2 regions of the Mesorhizobium sp. M7A.F.Ca.US.005.03.1.1 genome follow, and region 2 is predicted to be linked to the other one. Evidence: predicted binding sites of a transcription regulator. Region 2 holds the regulator's gene; the other holds the start of a gene.
The links. Region 2 encodes LexA, which represses DNA repair genes until DNA is damaged. Its sites were predicted from a motif close to TGTTCNNNNTGTGTTCNG; they were not measured.
Positions count from the first base shown of each region.

Region 1 (7,629 bases), on a different contig from region 2:
CCGGCGATAAACGGCGCGGGGCTAGAGTTCGCAAAGCTCGTCAAAGCGGGCGCTGCCTCATGAGCAAAACGAAGTGCTGCAAACTTCGAATGCCGGATGCTGATCTCCTCGAAGCCTTCTACGCCCCAAAGATTGCGGTTCATGCAAACGGCGCGGAGATAGAAACTCGCAACGCCCAACGTCTTACTGCCAACCTCCGAATTCCAGCAATAGAAACCGCGAAAATACAAATCCGGTTCGCCATTCGGGAGCCTTCCGGCTTCGATCGGATGGGTATCGTCAACGAGAAACAGGAACACGTCGCGGTCGCTGGCGTAAAGCGTGGTGGTGTCCTTGGTGATGTCGACGAATGGATTGTGAGTCATCGTAGCCCAATCCAGAACGCCCGGCACCTTCCACATGGTGTCACCGGTACCATTGCCCGCGATCTTCATCACGGAGGCGACAAGCTCGTGATCCCAGATACGGCCATAGTCCGGGCCGGTTACGGCGCGAAGTTCAATGCGCCCGTCTGCCGTCTCGAGGGTCTTCATCAATTCCGCCCGATGGCTCAGAAGGCCGTGCTGTAAATTGATGCCTGCCAGCGGCGCGGGAAGCTGGCGCATGTAGGTCGCCGGTGCGCTGACAAGGCTGCAAAGTTGGCCAAAACTCCAATGCGTGGGCGCAATTGGTTGCTCCTGTCCGGGGACGATAAGCGAAAGCCGCTCTGCATTGTCGCGGGTAGCTTCCACGCGAACAGCGCGGCTCTCGACGGTGCGGGCGGTAGCGCGGTCCGCTCTCTGCTTCACGGCATCAAAAAGCTCGGTGAGGCTCAGATAGCGCTCGTCATCGGGACGCGAAAACCATTCCGAGGAAACCCGCCCGATCCTCTCGCCGCGCGTGACGTCAACGCGGAAGCCGCTGGAAACCGCCTGCTGCTGACTGTTGTTCTCGCCGTCGATGATGGTGGTCATGTTCATTGTGCTCACTCCTTTTCCGTCAATGCCGAAGGCATGTCCCCCGGCATGCCTTCCGGGGGCGCGAGAGCGCGCGGGAGTGATGGGGGCCAATGCCGGCGCGCTGAGCCGGGGTGCACGGTCGAGCGAAGCAGATGGAAATTGATGGTCGCTGTTGCTGCAATCGCCCGCTTTGCGAGCCTGCGGCCTTGCTCTGCACAGGCGGCACTGGCGGGGAAGCGAGGGGAAGTTCCTCGCTTCCCAACGGATCGACAAGGGTATCCGCAGTCGATCAGAACGATGAAAGCGAAGCTTACTCTTATAATGTTGTGCAAGAGATTTGGATTTTACAGAGAAACGTACTACTTGCCTCATTGGCGGGACGGGGAAATCAAACGTCGCTCAATTCGTCCGATACAAGATACAATAAGAGGAAATTATATGACCACTGCTCTCGAAAAAGACGGCCAACTGGATACCGTGTCGATCGCGGCCGACATCGTCGCCGCCTATGTGTCGAACAATCCATTGCCGGTCGGCGAGTTGCCGAAGCTTATCGGCGATATCCATGCCGCTCTGAAAGGCATCGGCACGCCGGCGATAGAGCCTGTGATCAAGCAGGAGCCGGCAGTATCGATCAAGAAGTCGGTGACGCCGGATTTCATCATCTGTCTGGAAGACGGAAAAAAATTCAAATCGCTGAAGCGGCATCTTCAGCATTTTAATCTGACCCCTGACCAATACCGGCAGAAGTGGAACCTGCCTGCCGATTACCCGATGGTGGCACCGAACTACGCGGCCACCCGCTCGGCTCTGGCGAAGGCATCAGGGCTCGGGCGCAAGGCGGCTGCGCCTCCTGCCGCGGCGGAAAAGCCAAAGCGGGATGCTCGCGCGGCAACAGCGAAGACGGCCGCAGCCGCAATCAAGTCGCCTGTGAAGAAGCCGCGCAAGGCGCTAGCCAAAGCGTAGTACACCGCGTCTGGCAGAGCTTAGAGATCGCGGACCTGAACATGACGAAGCCCCGCCTTGCCGCGAGGCTTCGTGTTTTGTGGATCACTCGGCGGCGCGGCGTGACCAGATAAGCGAGAAATCGCCCTCGTTCTCGGTCTCGACCAGGCTCGCATAGATCGGAGCGGGGAAGCTGGGATCGTCGAGCTTGACTGAGTGGTAGTCGCGGCCTTCTCGCGAGGTCTTCTTCCATGCCGCCCCGAACTCGGTGGCGCCGGCGAAGATGCGGAAGTCCGGACCCTTTTCATTTTCGCCATCGGTCGGAGAGAACGTTACCGTCTTGACGTTGAGGTTGAGAGTCTTGACCGAGCCGGAGAAGCCCTTCGCGGTGCGGGAGAAAGTGCCGATCGTAGCCATTGTGGTAGTTCCTTCTGTTTTTCTCGGGCCGCGCCCATCGCGGCCTCGATGGTGGTCGTGAGACCGGAGACGATCGGTCCGCACCCTGAAGGGGCTGGAACGAAGTGAAAGACGGCGGCGCGAGGCTTTCTTGGATCGCGAGGAATGGACGCGCAGCGACCAGGGGAAGAAAACGCAGCGACGTCGTTGCGGGAAGACGATCGAGACTGAGCGCAGCGAAGGCGGTCTTCGGTCAGACCCAATCCATTCGAGGACGCCGTGGGCGTGGCTTGGAAAGAATACGCGGAAGGAACGCCACAGTGGCTAGATCAGTCACGACCATTGTCGCTTGCGCCGCTGCGCTTCTCTATTTCGGTCAAAGACGCTTCCTCACTCGCCAAGGCGGTGTTGGTCCTACTCCACCGGTGAAGAAGAGACGTCCGATTTCCCTGATCTTTGGGCTGAATCGTCGTCGCGTTCGGGGCGTCTCCGAAGACGACCATTGATTGTTGAGGGCAGCGGCTTCCAAGCCGCCAAATGCCGTGACGATTTCCTCTCTCACGTCGATTCGATGCAAGTCTGATTTGAGATCGAAGGCGGACCATAGCCGCGTCACACCTGATCCTCCACCTCATCGCCGAATGTTCCCGCCGCGGTCACGCCTGACGCACGGTGAGGCATTGCTGGGAACGGGTCGCTTCCACGCCGGGCGTCTACCGAGATGCGCTGCGTGACTTTCGCGATAAGAGTGGTGGAAATTCCCGGCTCGAGCATTTGTTTGCACTGGATTCCGTTCTTTGACGCGATGACAGTGTGGAATTGCCTGTGCCATAAGGCCAGTCGTTGAACCAACTCAGAAGGGATGGAAACGATGGCTGTAAACACGATCGATATTGCCGAACGCCTTGCAGACGCGCACGGCCTGTCGAAAACCCAAGCGAAATCCGTGGTCGAGGATGTGTTGAAGGGCATTGCGGAAGCCGCTGCCAAGGGCGAGGAAATCAGCCTCAATGGCTTCGGCAAGTTCAAGGTACAGAACAAACCAGCGCGCGATGGCCGCAATCCCTCGACTGGCGCCACGATCAAGATCGCCGCATCTAAGAAGATCGTCTTCCAGCCGGCAAAGGCTCTCAAGGACTCGGTGAACGGCTGACCATTTATGACGACACATCTCGTCTGATGGTAACGCGCTGTCCTGTTGGGCGATGGTGTCTTATTCCAAGATCATCAGCTTCTCATTGCTGCCGTTCTTAGGTCGAGGTCCCCGGCCGCGCCAATGGCGCGGCCGGAAAATTCTCCAACAGAAAACTGGCCGGAACCGCGCGGCGGCTCCGGCCGTCGCGCTTACTCGGCGGCGATATCGAAGGGTTCGCCCCCCTCGGCCAACCGCAGTGCCGCGATGGGCAGAGGACGAATGGCGTCGACGGTTGCATTGACGGCGACCACGCTGACGGTTCGCTTGACGTATCGCGCCACCGCATGAGCAGCACCCCAGAGCACCCCAGCTATCCGCTATCGCTGCGCGCGCCGAGAAGCCGACCTGGCTGAGACGTTCGACCATATCGGCCAGCATTAACTGTTCGCCGCCATGAAGGTGGTCGGCGCCCGTGGTATCCATGACCAATCCGTCGGGAGGATCTGGGGCGACAATCGGCGCGTAGCGCCGCAAGGCCCACAGGGCCAAACGCTCCAATGCCTCCGCGTCGGCATCGGGTTCGGCCTCCATGACCGCCAGCCCCTGAATGAGCGCCTGTGCCTTCGTCGCCGGCATTCCCACCCGCAGGCCCGCTTCCACAGCCGCGCGATCTGTTGCTACCACCAAGCGACGGTTGCCTTGCTGCCCGACCAGCACCAAGGGTCTATCCGGTGGCGGCGAGACGTCGCCCAATTTCCTTCTGAGCCGGTCGGTCGACCAGCTTGGAAGGAAGAGCGAGTCGACCCTTTGCATCACAAGCCTCCACTTCGATATCGAGCGTTTCCCCTCCACGTGATCGGATCAATTCAAGTTGCCATCGTGCCCGGCCGACGCCTGGCACGGGAAGCGGTCGCGACGGCAAGACAGAAACCCGCCAGCGCGTAACAGACGCCGTCGGCTGCCCGAAATCGGCGGCTTCGGTCTGGCGGCGCCAGCGGCGGATCGCGATGCCCATCGCGCCGGAGCCTTCCGATGCTAGCTGTAAACGTCGCGACGCCGTCATCGAGAGCCGGGCAACTTCGGCAACCACAGCCCCAAGCCCGACATGCCGCAAACCTTCTTCGAAGCAGGCGAGCAAGGATTTGTCGTCACCGGCTTCGACATAGATCACCCGGTCGGGGTGAAGTCCGACCTGGGCGATTGCCGGCGCAAACAGATCCTGGCGCGTCACGCACCACAGCACCTTGCCTTGGGTTCTGGCCGCAATGCCCGCCGCAAAAAGCGACGCGGCGGCGCCATCGAGCGCTCCATTGCCACCACCGGCAACTTCATGGAGCGCGCCAAGTGCCACACCGCCCCCAGGCAGGTGGCTGTCGATAAAGGAAATGCCGAAGGGGAGCACCACTCTTTCGCGCGTATTGCCGCCTTCGAGACGCGCAATGCGATTTCGATGATCGGAAATAGCAGCGTTTGGCGCCGATGCACTCATCTGTCCCCTGAACGCGAAATGCTGATGGTATGTTCCTCATTTGTTCTCTTCCTAATGAAGAGTCAATGGCATGGTGAGGTGGCGCTGCGAAGAAATGTTTGGCGCGACCGCTGCCGGGTGACACCGATAGAGTCGTTTGCCGACAGGACGATGCGGTCGAAGGCCACAATGCCGCGCTGGACGTCGCGCCGGCGACTGCCGGCGCCTAAAGGAAAAACGGCGCATAAACCGCAGTCCTGCGCGCGTCCGCAAGTGCGGACATTGTCGCGCGCAGGACGGAGGAAATTCGCCCCCGCCGCGGGCGGTTAACAGGACAGCCGTAGGAGCGTCAGCATAGCGCCGGCCGCAGGACGGGACGCGGGACCGACTGTCCCCGTCCGCGGCGGTCCGCATCTTGATCGGCGATGGAAGCAGTTGCCTTGGAAACGGGATGATGCGCCGATCATTGTCCAGTGAGTTATCGCGTTGAAAAAACCGACCTTATTCTCCTGTCGGCAACAGCCTATTGACTCCAATGTTCTTATTTTGTTCACTGTCGACATGATTGGCACAGGAGGCGAACATGGAACTTCGCTTGAACATTGAAGGTGCAACGCCCGAAGAACTGGCACACGGTGTCGCGGCAGCCGAAGCAGTCTTCGCGCAAGCCGGCATAACGGCCTTGCAAGGTGCAGAAGGTTTGTTCGCGTTGGAAGGGTGGGATATCAAAGGCTTTCCGGAAGACGACCAGCCAACCGAGGACGAGGACCGAGCCGCTACAGTCTGGATGGAAGCCGACGAGGCCGCGACGAAAGCATGTTGTGCGGGCTGGCCGGAGGACACAATTCCGCGCCATCAGATCATGGAACTGATCAACATTCCCCGAACGAGATTGGAAGCCGAGGCGCTTCCGGACACGTGGCCGGCGCGCAAACAGCTCTATCCTGACGTCGTCAAACGACTGGAGGTCACAGCTGGCCCGGACCGCCAGATCGATTTCGATATTGCCTTCGTTCTTGGTTGGGTGCCCGAGCGGCCAACGCTGGATCGGATCGAGCCGCTTTCGGAAGATGGGGACCGCATCCCTTCTTCACCAGCGACCTTGCCCAGGTGGAAGAAATGGCCCGCAAGGCGCTCAAGGACTGGACGATTGAAATTGATCGGAATCCCTACGATGCCCACGTTTTCGACCCTGCAGCCGCCGATGACGGTGACGAATTGCGCATGGCGGCGTGGCGCGATTTCGACGGCTCCTTGCTTATGAAGAAGCCACCTGCAAATCCGGCAATCGCACTGACCCTGGTAATGATGCGCGGGCAGTCGATGCATTTCGAATAGTGGTGAACGACAAAACACGGCCGCGATCGCCTACCGATCATGCTTGGCCATTCCAGGTCGCACGGCCAGATGGCCGAACGGCCGACGAGGCCGCCCGCATCCGAGGAGAGAGACCATGTCAGAAAAGCCACCGTATATGCCGACCGGCATTGGAATGGGCATGATGAGCGACGACGAGACCAAGGTCGGCGTTCTGATATTCGAAACGGCGCGAGGTAACTTCGACTTCGCCGTCAATCTGCAGGCAGTCGGTGTCCTCATCAAGGCAATCAATAAGATCGAGATGCACCTCCGCTCCGGCAGGACGCACTGAGTGTCCGACGATGTGCCAGATCAGAAAAAGCCGAAGCTGATCGTGGTCGTGGCGTTCGACCGAGGCGAGGATGGCGACCTGTTCACTGCATGCGGTCCGACCGACCAGCAAAGCGAGGACCGCGCGATCCGCAGGGCAAAGGCGCTGGCTTCAAACCACGCTGGTGTCATAGCATGGAGTCGCGACGCCGACCCGGCGCTTGGCGACTATGGGCCACCGACAGTACTGTTCACCAACGGCGAAGTGCCGGACATGGAGTGAAGAATGATCGATCCGCCCAGGTACCTGGATGACCATGACTACGCAGACCGCGCGCTAGACTGCCAGGAGGCCATGGAGCCCGGCTTTCAGGCAATCATCGATTGCATGTTGGAAGTGGGGCTGGACCCGGGGTGAGACATTGCGGGCGCTGAAGCGGCTCATTGCCGCCGACAACATGACCCAGAAAGAGAATGCCAGGACGGAAGCCGAGCTCGCGATCGCGCGTGCCATGGTACGCGCCGGCAAGCCACTTTAGGCTGCCGGCAGTTTGCTGACTCCAGCTTCATCGACCTCCGCTTCCATCTGGTCGCCGACCGGCGCGGCCTTGCCTGCACCCTGGATGGACACACCATCGAAGCCCGGCAACCAAGCGTCGGCATATTCCCCCCAGAACTCAGGCACGACCCGATCGTCTTGCATCACGCCACCCTGAGTTACTCAAACGCGATTCAAGCATCGGCGCGCGATTCAGTTCCCGACTGTTATTCCGAAATGCCGCCAGGGGTACTGTCATTGGCGTTGTCCGGGATATCCATCTGGATTGTCCCGCACGCCTTGCAATCGAGCTTGTGGTCAAGCCTCTTGGGGTCCATGGGGTTTGGCCCTCCTGTCAGCTCGCTGAACGTCTGTAACAGCGACCGTCCAGCAACTTCACAGGAGCGGCGGACCCAGCGCGCGCGTCGCCTACCATCGGAACCAACTCCTGCTTCCTTCGTTCGCCATCCCATTGAATGGGGCTGTTCATGAACGATGCCTTTTTTGACGTTCCCCTGATCGTTGAGACGTCTGGGCCGGGCGAGTTCCGGAGGTTGGCCAGTGTGTCCCAGGCCGCCGT
Region 1 covers NZ_RZRO01000052.1:27,293-34,921, forward strand. The annotation lists gene EN990_RS20970 (DUF932 domain-containing protein) at 1-959, opposite strand, end outside; gene EN990_RS20975 (MucR family transcriptional regulator) at 1,377-1,904, shown strand; gene EN990_RS20980 (DUF736 domain-containing protein) at 1,989-2,300, opposite strand; gene EN990_RS20985 (HU family DNA-binding protein) at 3,151-3,432, shown strand; partial or broken gene EN990_RS20990 (DNA polymerase Y family protein) at 3,744-4,227, opposite strand; gene EN990_RS20995 (ImuA family protein) at 4,139-4,903, opposite strand; gene EN990_RS21000 (hypothetical protein) at 5,466-6,146, shown strand; gene EN990_RS21005 (hypothetical protein) at 6,336-6,533, shown strand; gene EN990_RS21010 (hypothetical protein) at 6,534-6,794, shown strand; partial or broken gene EN990_RS36825 (hypothetical protein) at 6,798-7,050, shown strand; gene EN990_RS35530 (hypothetical protein) at 7,047-7,214, opposite strand; gene EN990_RS21020 (DUF982 domain-containing protein) at 7,538-7,629, shown strand, end outside.
Region 1: the regulator LexA is predicted to act here: its motif matches at 4,934-4,951, upstream of EN990_RS20995 (ImuA family protein).

Region 2 (7,629 bases):
ACAGCCGACAATGGGAGGTCTGCTGTGCTGCCCTCACCTGCAGATGTTCACCCCTTCTGGGCGCATCTCCGAGCAGGCGCCATGGGCAGCACGAAGCCTCCTCAGAGCAGGACCTTAGGATCCACCACATCCAGCCAAGGCGCATTGCGCATTGGCCAGGCAGCAGACGGGAGAGCGGCGACATGCTTGGGCCTTCAGCGCATATCGACACGTTCACGCGCGATCACCTGCCGCCGACGGAGCAATGGCCCGATATACTGCTCGACGGCTTCGACTATCCCGAACGCCTCAACGCCGGTGTCGAACTTACCGACCGGCTGGTCGAGAAGGGCCTCGGCGACCGCACAGCCCTGATCGGCAATGGCCGCCGCCGCACCTATAAGGAACTGTCGGACTGGACGAACAGGCTCGCCCACGCGCTGGTCGAGAATTATGGCGTCGAGCCCGGCAACCGGGTGCTGATCCGCTCGGCCAACAACCCCGCCATGGTCGCCTGCTGGCTGGCTGCCACCAAGGTCGGCGCCGTGGTCGTCAACACCATGCCTATGCTGCGCGCCGGCGAACTGGCCAAGATCGTCGACAAGGCGGAAATCACCGTCGCGCTCTGCGACACCAGGCTGATGGACGAGATGACCGCCTGCGCCAAGGACAGCACCTTCCTCAAACAGGTCATAGGCTTCGACGGCACCGCCAACCATGATGCCGAGCTCGATCGTGCCGCTCTCGACAAGCCGGTGACATTCACCGCCGTCAACACCGGCTGCGACGATGTCGCGCTGCTCGGCTTCACCTCGGGCACGACAGGCGTGCCGAAGGCGACGATGCATTTCCACCGCGACCTCCTGATCATCGCCGACGCCTATGCCCGCGAAATCCTGGAGGTGACGCCGGACGACATCTTCGTCGGCTCGCCGCCGCTGGCCTTCACCTTCGGCCTTGGCGGGCTCGCTATCTTTCCCCTGCGCTTCGGTGCGGCGGCGACGCTGCTGGAGCAGGCGACGCCACCCAACATGATCCACATCATCGAGACCTACAAAGCCACGATCTCCTTCACCGCACCGACTGCCTACCGCGCCATGCTGAAGGCCATGGATGAAGGTGCCGATTTGTCTTCGCTGCGGGTTGCCGTTTCAGCCGGCGAAACCTTGCCCGCTCCGGTTTTCGAAGAGTGGACGCAAAAGACCGGCAAGCCGATCCTCGACGGCATCGGCGCCACCGAAATGCTGCACATCTTCATCTCCAACCGCTTTGGCGACATGAAGCCCGCGTCGACCGGCAAGCCGGTCGGCGGCTACGAGGCGCGCATCGTCGACGACGAGATGCGCGAAGTACCGCGCGGCGCGACCGGCAGGCTGGCGGTGCGCGGCCCGACCGGCTGCCGCTACATGGCCGATATCAGGCAGAAGGACTACGTGCGCGACGGCTGGAACATCACCGGCGACACCTTCACGCAGGACGAGGACGGCTTCTTCCATTTCGCCGCGCGCTCCGACGATATGATCGTCAGCGCCGGCTACAACATTGCCGGCCCCGAGGTCGAGGCCGCACTTCTGTCACATCCCGACGTCGCCGAATGCGCGGTGATCGGCGCCGAGGACGCCGAGCGCGGCCAGATCGTCGAGGCGCATGTCGTGCTGGTGCAGGGCGTGGCGCCTGACGCATTGACCACCAAGCGCCTGCAGGACCATGTCAAGGCGACGATCGCGCCCTACAAATACCCGCGATCGGTGAAATTCATTGCTGCTTTGCCCAAGACCCAGACCGGCAAGATCCAGCGCTTCCGGCTGCGCACGGAGAAAGTCAATTGAGCGAGCCCTACGATCCGGCGTCCGAAGGCGCACAGATGTCGTTCAACGAGCGCATGTCGTACAGCGACTATCTGCACCTGGAGAAAGTGCTGGAGGCGCAGACGCCGCTGTCGTCGGCGCATGACGAGATGCTGTTCATCATCCAGCACCAGACCTCGGAACTGTGGATGAAGCTCGCTTTGCACGAGATTGGCGCCGCGATCCGCTCGATCCGCGCCGACCGGCTCGAGCCGAGCTTCAAGATGCTGTCGCGAGTCGCGCGCATCTTCGAGCAGCTGAACAATGCCTGGGATGTGCTGCGGACGATGACGCCCAGCGAATATACCGAGTTTCGCGACGCGCTCGGCCAGTCCTCGGGTTTTCAGTCCTGGCAGTATCGCGCCATCGAGTTCATGGCCGGCAACCGCAACCTGGCCATGCTCGGCCCTCACAAGCATCGGCCTGACCTCAGCGGAAAGCTGGAAGCCATTCTGGCCGAGCCATCGCTCTACGACGAAGCGCTGCTGCTTTTGGCGCGCAACGGATTCGACATCGGTGCCGATGCCAGGCGCACGGACTGGCGTGAGACGCGAACCGAGAATGAAGAGGTCCTGGTCGCCTGGCAGACTATCTACCGCGATCCGCAGCGCTACTGGATGTTCTACGAACTGGCCGAGAAGCTGGTCGACTTCGAGGATTATTTCCGCCGCTGGCGCTTCAACCACGTCACCACGGTGGAGCGCATCATCGGTCTGAAGCGCGGCACCGGCGGCACGTCGGGTGCTTCGTATCTGAAGAAAATGCTCGAGGTCGTGCTGTTTCCGGAGCTGTGGACGATCCGCACCCGGCTCTGACATCATCGAAATGAGAACAGGCTCACTGAAGGGACGCTCTGTGGCGGGAACCCTTCGCGAACAACCGGGGACTGACCATGAGTGGAATTCCTGATCTCGCCGCAGTCGAAGCGATGGATGCCACGGATCCGCTGCGGGCCATGCGCGACCGTTTCATTCTGCCGGAGGGGGTGATCTATCTCGACGGCAATTCACTGGGGGCAGCATCTCATGCCGTTTTCGGCGAGCTGCAGCAGGCGGCGACGCAGGAATGGGCCCGAGATCTTATCCGAGCCTGGAACACGGCCGGATGGTTCGAGATGCCGATCGAACTCGGTGACCAGCTCGGACGCCTGATAGGAGCCGCGGCCGGCCAGACCGTCGTCTGCGACACGACATCGACCAACATCTACAAGGTGCTGCACGCAGCGATGGAGATGCGGCCCGGCCGGTCAGCCATCGTCGCCGAAGGTGACAGTTTTCCCACCGACCTGTACATCGCCGAAGGCGTGGCCTCGACCCGGGATGGCGTCCTGCTGCGCCTCGCGGGCGTCGACGCGCCGACCATCGAAGAGCTAATCGACGAAAACGTCGCGGTGGTGCTGGTCAACCACGTCAATTACAAATCGGGTGAACTGCGCGACATGGCGGCGCTGACGCGCAGGGCTCATGCGGCCGGAGCGCTGATCGTCTGGGATCTCTGCCACACCGCCGGCGCCCTGCCCGTCGAGCTCGATCAGGCAAATGCCGATTTCGCTGTCGGCTGCACGTACAAGTACCTCAACGGCGGTCCGGGCGCGCCGGCCTTCATCTATGCCGCACAGCGCCACCACGGCGATATCAGCCAGCCGCTCAGCGGCTGGTGGGGCCATGCGCGGCCCTTTGCCTTCGAACGGGGTTATGTTGCCGGCGCCGGCATCCGCCGTTTTCTGTGCGGTACGCAACCGGTCCTGTCGATGCGGGCGCTCAAAGGCGCGCTTGCCATCTGGAGCGACGTCGACATGGCGGCATTGCGAAAGAAGAGCGTCGCGCAGACAGAACTGTTCATCCAGCTCGTCGAAGCCAAGTGCGGCGCCTACGGTCTCGCGCTGGAGACTACCCGCGACGCGACCAGGCGCGGCAGCCAGGTGTCGTTCCTTCACGACCATGGCTATCAAATCATGCGGGCGCTGATCGAGCGCGGGGTGATCGGTGACTTCCGCGCACCGTCGACCATCCGTTTCGGCTTCACGCCGCTCTATGTCAGCTACAAGGATGTGTGGCTGGCGGTTGAGGTTCTGGAAGACATTCTGCGCACGGGTGCATGGAAGGACCAGCGTTTCGCCGTCAAGGAAGCCGTTACCTGACGCACCGATCCCGGCGATCCGCCGTCGCTGCCCTCACTGCCTGGCAAATGACGGAGAGCTGAATTTCCAGCCAAAATGCCCAACTGACGTTGGCGTTTTGGCTCCGTTTCGTTCACGGCCAACCAACGTCCCGAAGGTTGCAATCGCTCCTTGTCGAGGTCGATCGACAGATAATGCCAAGCTTTGGTAGGGGATAAGCCACAGGTCATTAACCATAACAATTTCAATGTGAGCAGGCGCATTGCCGAAGGTGGCGCCCGTCGATCGTAACCCGCTGGCAAGCGCCAAATAATTTCAGCAGCCTTAACAAATTCATTAAACTTTAAACGGTTGCAGAACACAACTGGAACAGATAGTGTTTGTTCTGGGTTTGTTTTTCGATTCTGGTTTCAGGGAACCTGGGGGCCGCCATGCTGACACGCAAGCAACATGAACTGCTGATGTTCATCCATGAACGCCTGAAGGAGAGCGGCATTCCGCCATCCTTCGACGAGATGAAGGAGGCGCTCGACCTTGCCTCCAAATCCGGGATTCATCGGCTGATCACGGCCCTTGAGGAGCGCGGCTTTATCCGCCGGCTGCCCAATCGGGCCCGCGCGCTGGAAGTGCTGCGGCTGCCGGACTCCATCGCGCCAGGCCTCAATGCGGCAAAGAAGTTTTCGCCAAGCGTCATCCAGGGCAGTCTTGGTCAGGGTGGTGCTCTTGGCCGGCAGATCAAGCCGGCGCCTTCGCGGATGCCTTCGCCCGGCAATGACGACGATGCGGTCTCTGCCGTTTCGATCCCGGTCATGGGTCGCATCGCCGCCGGCGTGCCGATCGATGCCATCCAACATCAGACGCATTCGATTTCGGTGCCGCCGGACATGATCATGGGCGGCGCGCACTATGCACTGGAGGTCAAGGGCGATTCGATGATCGAGGCCGGCATCTTCGACGGCGACACCGTTATCATCCGTAACGCCGACACGGCCAGCCCCGGCGAGATCATCGTGGCGCTGGTCGATGAAGAGGAAGCGACGCTGAAGCGGTTCCGCCGCAAGGGCGCCTCGATTGCCCTCGAAGCCGCCAATCCAGCCTATGAGACACGGATTTTCGGGCCGGACAGGGTCAAGGTGCAAGGCAAGCTCGTCGGCCTGATCCGTCGCTACTGAGACGGCTGTGGGTTGACCACTGGCTTCTCGGGTTTCTTGAAGGGTGCCAGCCCCCTCGCCTCGCGAGAGTATTTGCGTTGCGTGTGCCAGGGCCGATATGGGCTGTCCACCGCGAAGCTGATCGTCGCCGGCGTGGTCGCCGATTGGCGATCGAAGAAGACCGCGGCACTGCCTTTGCGAGCCAGTTGCCGCTTGGTGATGACCAGAACCAGCGGGTTGTGACAGGCGTCATAGGCGGTGGCGTCGTTGACGACGATCAGCTCGGCGAAGCCGCAGGCTTTCCAGGTGTCCTTGCGGTCCTCGACATAGGCAATGATCGCACCGGACATGTGCCTGGCCACGCAAACGCCTGAGGAGCAATAGAACGGCGATCCCGGCGGTAGCTCAACGGCATCCGCGACGTCGAATTGCCCATCGCTGTTGTCGAACACTTCCGGAACGACGATGGTTTCCGATGTCAGCGCGCGTTTCCAGTTGTCGACGGTGAATCCATTCGGCCGTTGCCGGCTAACGGCAAGCTCACCGCCACCGATCGGCAACGCCACCAGCCGGGCGTCTTCCGAGATCAGCACATCGGGCGTGCGCGTATCCGAGACGGTCAGCAAGCCTGCCAACGCGAATGGCAGAGCCGCGAGCCGCAGCCATGTCGTCGCCATCGTCGCGATGACCAGGGCAATGGCCACCAGCAGGACCGACTGTTGCGAAATCAGCCCGACCCCATCGACAGGCGAACGCTCGGAGATCCAGCCCGATATGGCGATCATCATCGTCCGGCCCTTGCCCATCAGGTAGAGAGCTGGCCAATCCAATCCGAAAGGCATCAGCAGCGCGCTGGCGACGGCCAGGAACATGACGACGGTGACGATCGGCATAACCGCGAGATTGGCGAACAGGCTGAGCGGCGACACACGCTGAAAATGCCAGATGGCAAACAGCGTCGTGGCGCTGCCGGCGATGATCGAGGTCATGGCCAGACCAATTGCCGCCAGCAGGAATTTTCGTGTCAGGAACCCGGGCAAGGATCGCTTCGGCGGCGGCGGTCTTGCTTTTCCCGCGCGGTGATCCGCCCAGCCGGCATAAGCGCCGACCAGAGCCGCGGTCGCGGCGAACGACATCTGAAAACTCGGGCCGACCACCTCATGCGGCGACACCACGATGACGGCGATCGCCGAGATCGCCAGATTGCGCATGGTGAGTGCTGCTCGATCGAACAGAACTGCAATCAGCATCACTGCCAGCATGATGAAGCTGCGCTCGGCGGCGACGACGATACCTGAGATGACGAGGTAGGCTGCGATCGAGAACAGTGCGGCGGCAGCGGCATACTTCTTGACCGGGCGACGCGCGGAAAGATCGGGAAACAAGGCGAAGGCGCCGCGCAGCAACCCCATGATGGTGCCGGCGACCAGAGCCATATGCAGCCCCGAAATGGAGATGATGTGGTAGATGCCGGTACGTCGCATCGCCTCATTGATGTCGTCGGGAATGCCGGCGCGCACGCCGACGATCAGCGCCGCGGCGATCTCGCCTTCGGCGCCGCCGACGCTCGCCCTGATATGGTCGGCGATGCCTTCACGGGCATTTTCCACGCTGGAGGAAATTCGGGCCGACAGCGGCATGTCGCCATCATCGCTGACGACAAGCTTTGGATTGCCGAGAAAGAATCCGCTGCCACCAATGCCGGCAAAATAGCTGTCGAAGGAGAAATCATAGCTGTCCGGTCGCACCGGCCCGGTCGGCGGCAAAAGCTTGGCATATCCAGTGATGAGCGAGCCTGCGGTCACGTCAGCCGGGATCTTGCGTGCCGAAAGCCGTACCCGTTCCGGCGCATAGCGCAGTTTCGGTCTTGCGGTCGATGTTACGTCGATGGTCAGCCGGATACGGCCAGTTTCCATCCGGTCGAGCGAGACGACGCGGCCGGTCACCTGCGTCGAGATTTCCGAGCCCAACATTTGTGTGCCCGCACGCCACGTCTCGACCTTGGCAGCAAGCAGTCCTAGGGCGCACAAAAGTGCCGCCATGAAACACAGATGGGTCTTTGGCCATGAGCGCGAGACCAGCGCACAGATCCCCGTCAGGATGACAACCGCGACAGGTCTCGCAAAGTCGGGTTCAGCCGTCAGCGAAAAATAGCCGATCGCTCCGATCGCAAGGCAGACCGGCACCAGCAGGAAGGCCACGCCCCGGTCGAGTTCCAGGCTCGCCGCCATGTTCACGCTGTGGCGCAGGCGTGGCAGTGATATCAGGCCGATCTGCCGGCGCACGCGCACGATCCTGCCGGTTCCGGCAACAGGAACAGAGGCGGCGATACCCGTTTGCAAGGGCAGCTTGCCGGAATCCGGCACGAGGGGCGACGGCGGCGGCAATGAGGCTGGCAGAGGCGCAAACAGGGACCGTTCGCTGACGCCAATGGCAGCGTCCTCGCCCTGATCCGAGCCCCAGCCTCGTCCAGCCATCGGGTCTGCCCCTTGCGCCCTCGACACCCTATGCTACATGAACGCGCAAAGCGCGA
Region 2 covers NZ_RZRO01000068.1:28,450-36,078, forward strand. The annotation lists gene EN990_RS24200 (AMP-binding protein) at 183-1,808, shown strand; gene kynA (tryptophan 2,3-dioxygenase) at 1,805-2,641, shown strand; gene kynU (kynureninase) at 2,719-3,966, shown strand; gene lexA (transcriptional repressor LexA) at 4,377-5,117, shown strand; gene EN990_RS24220 (ComEC/Rec2 family competence protein) at 5,111-7,573, opposite strand.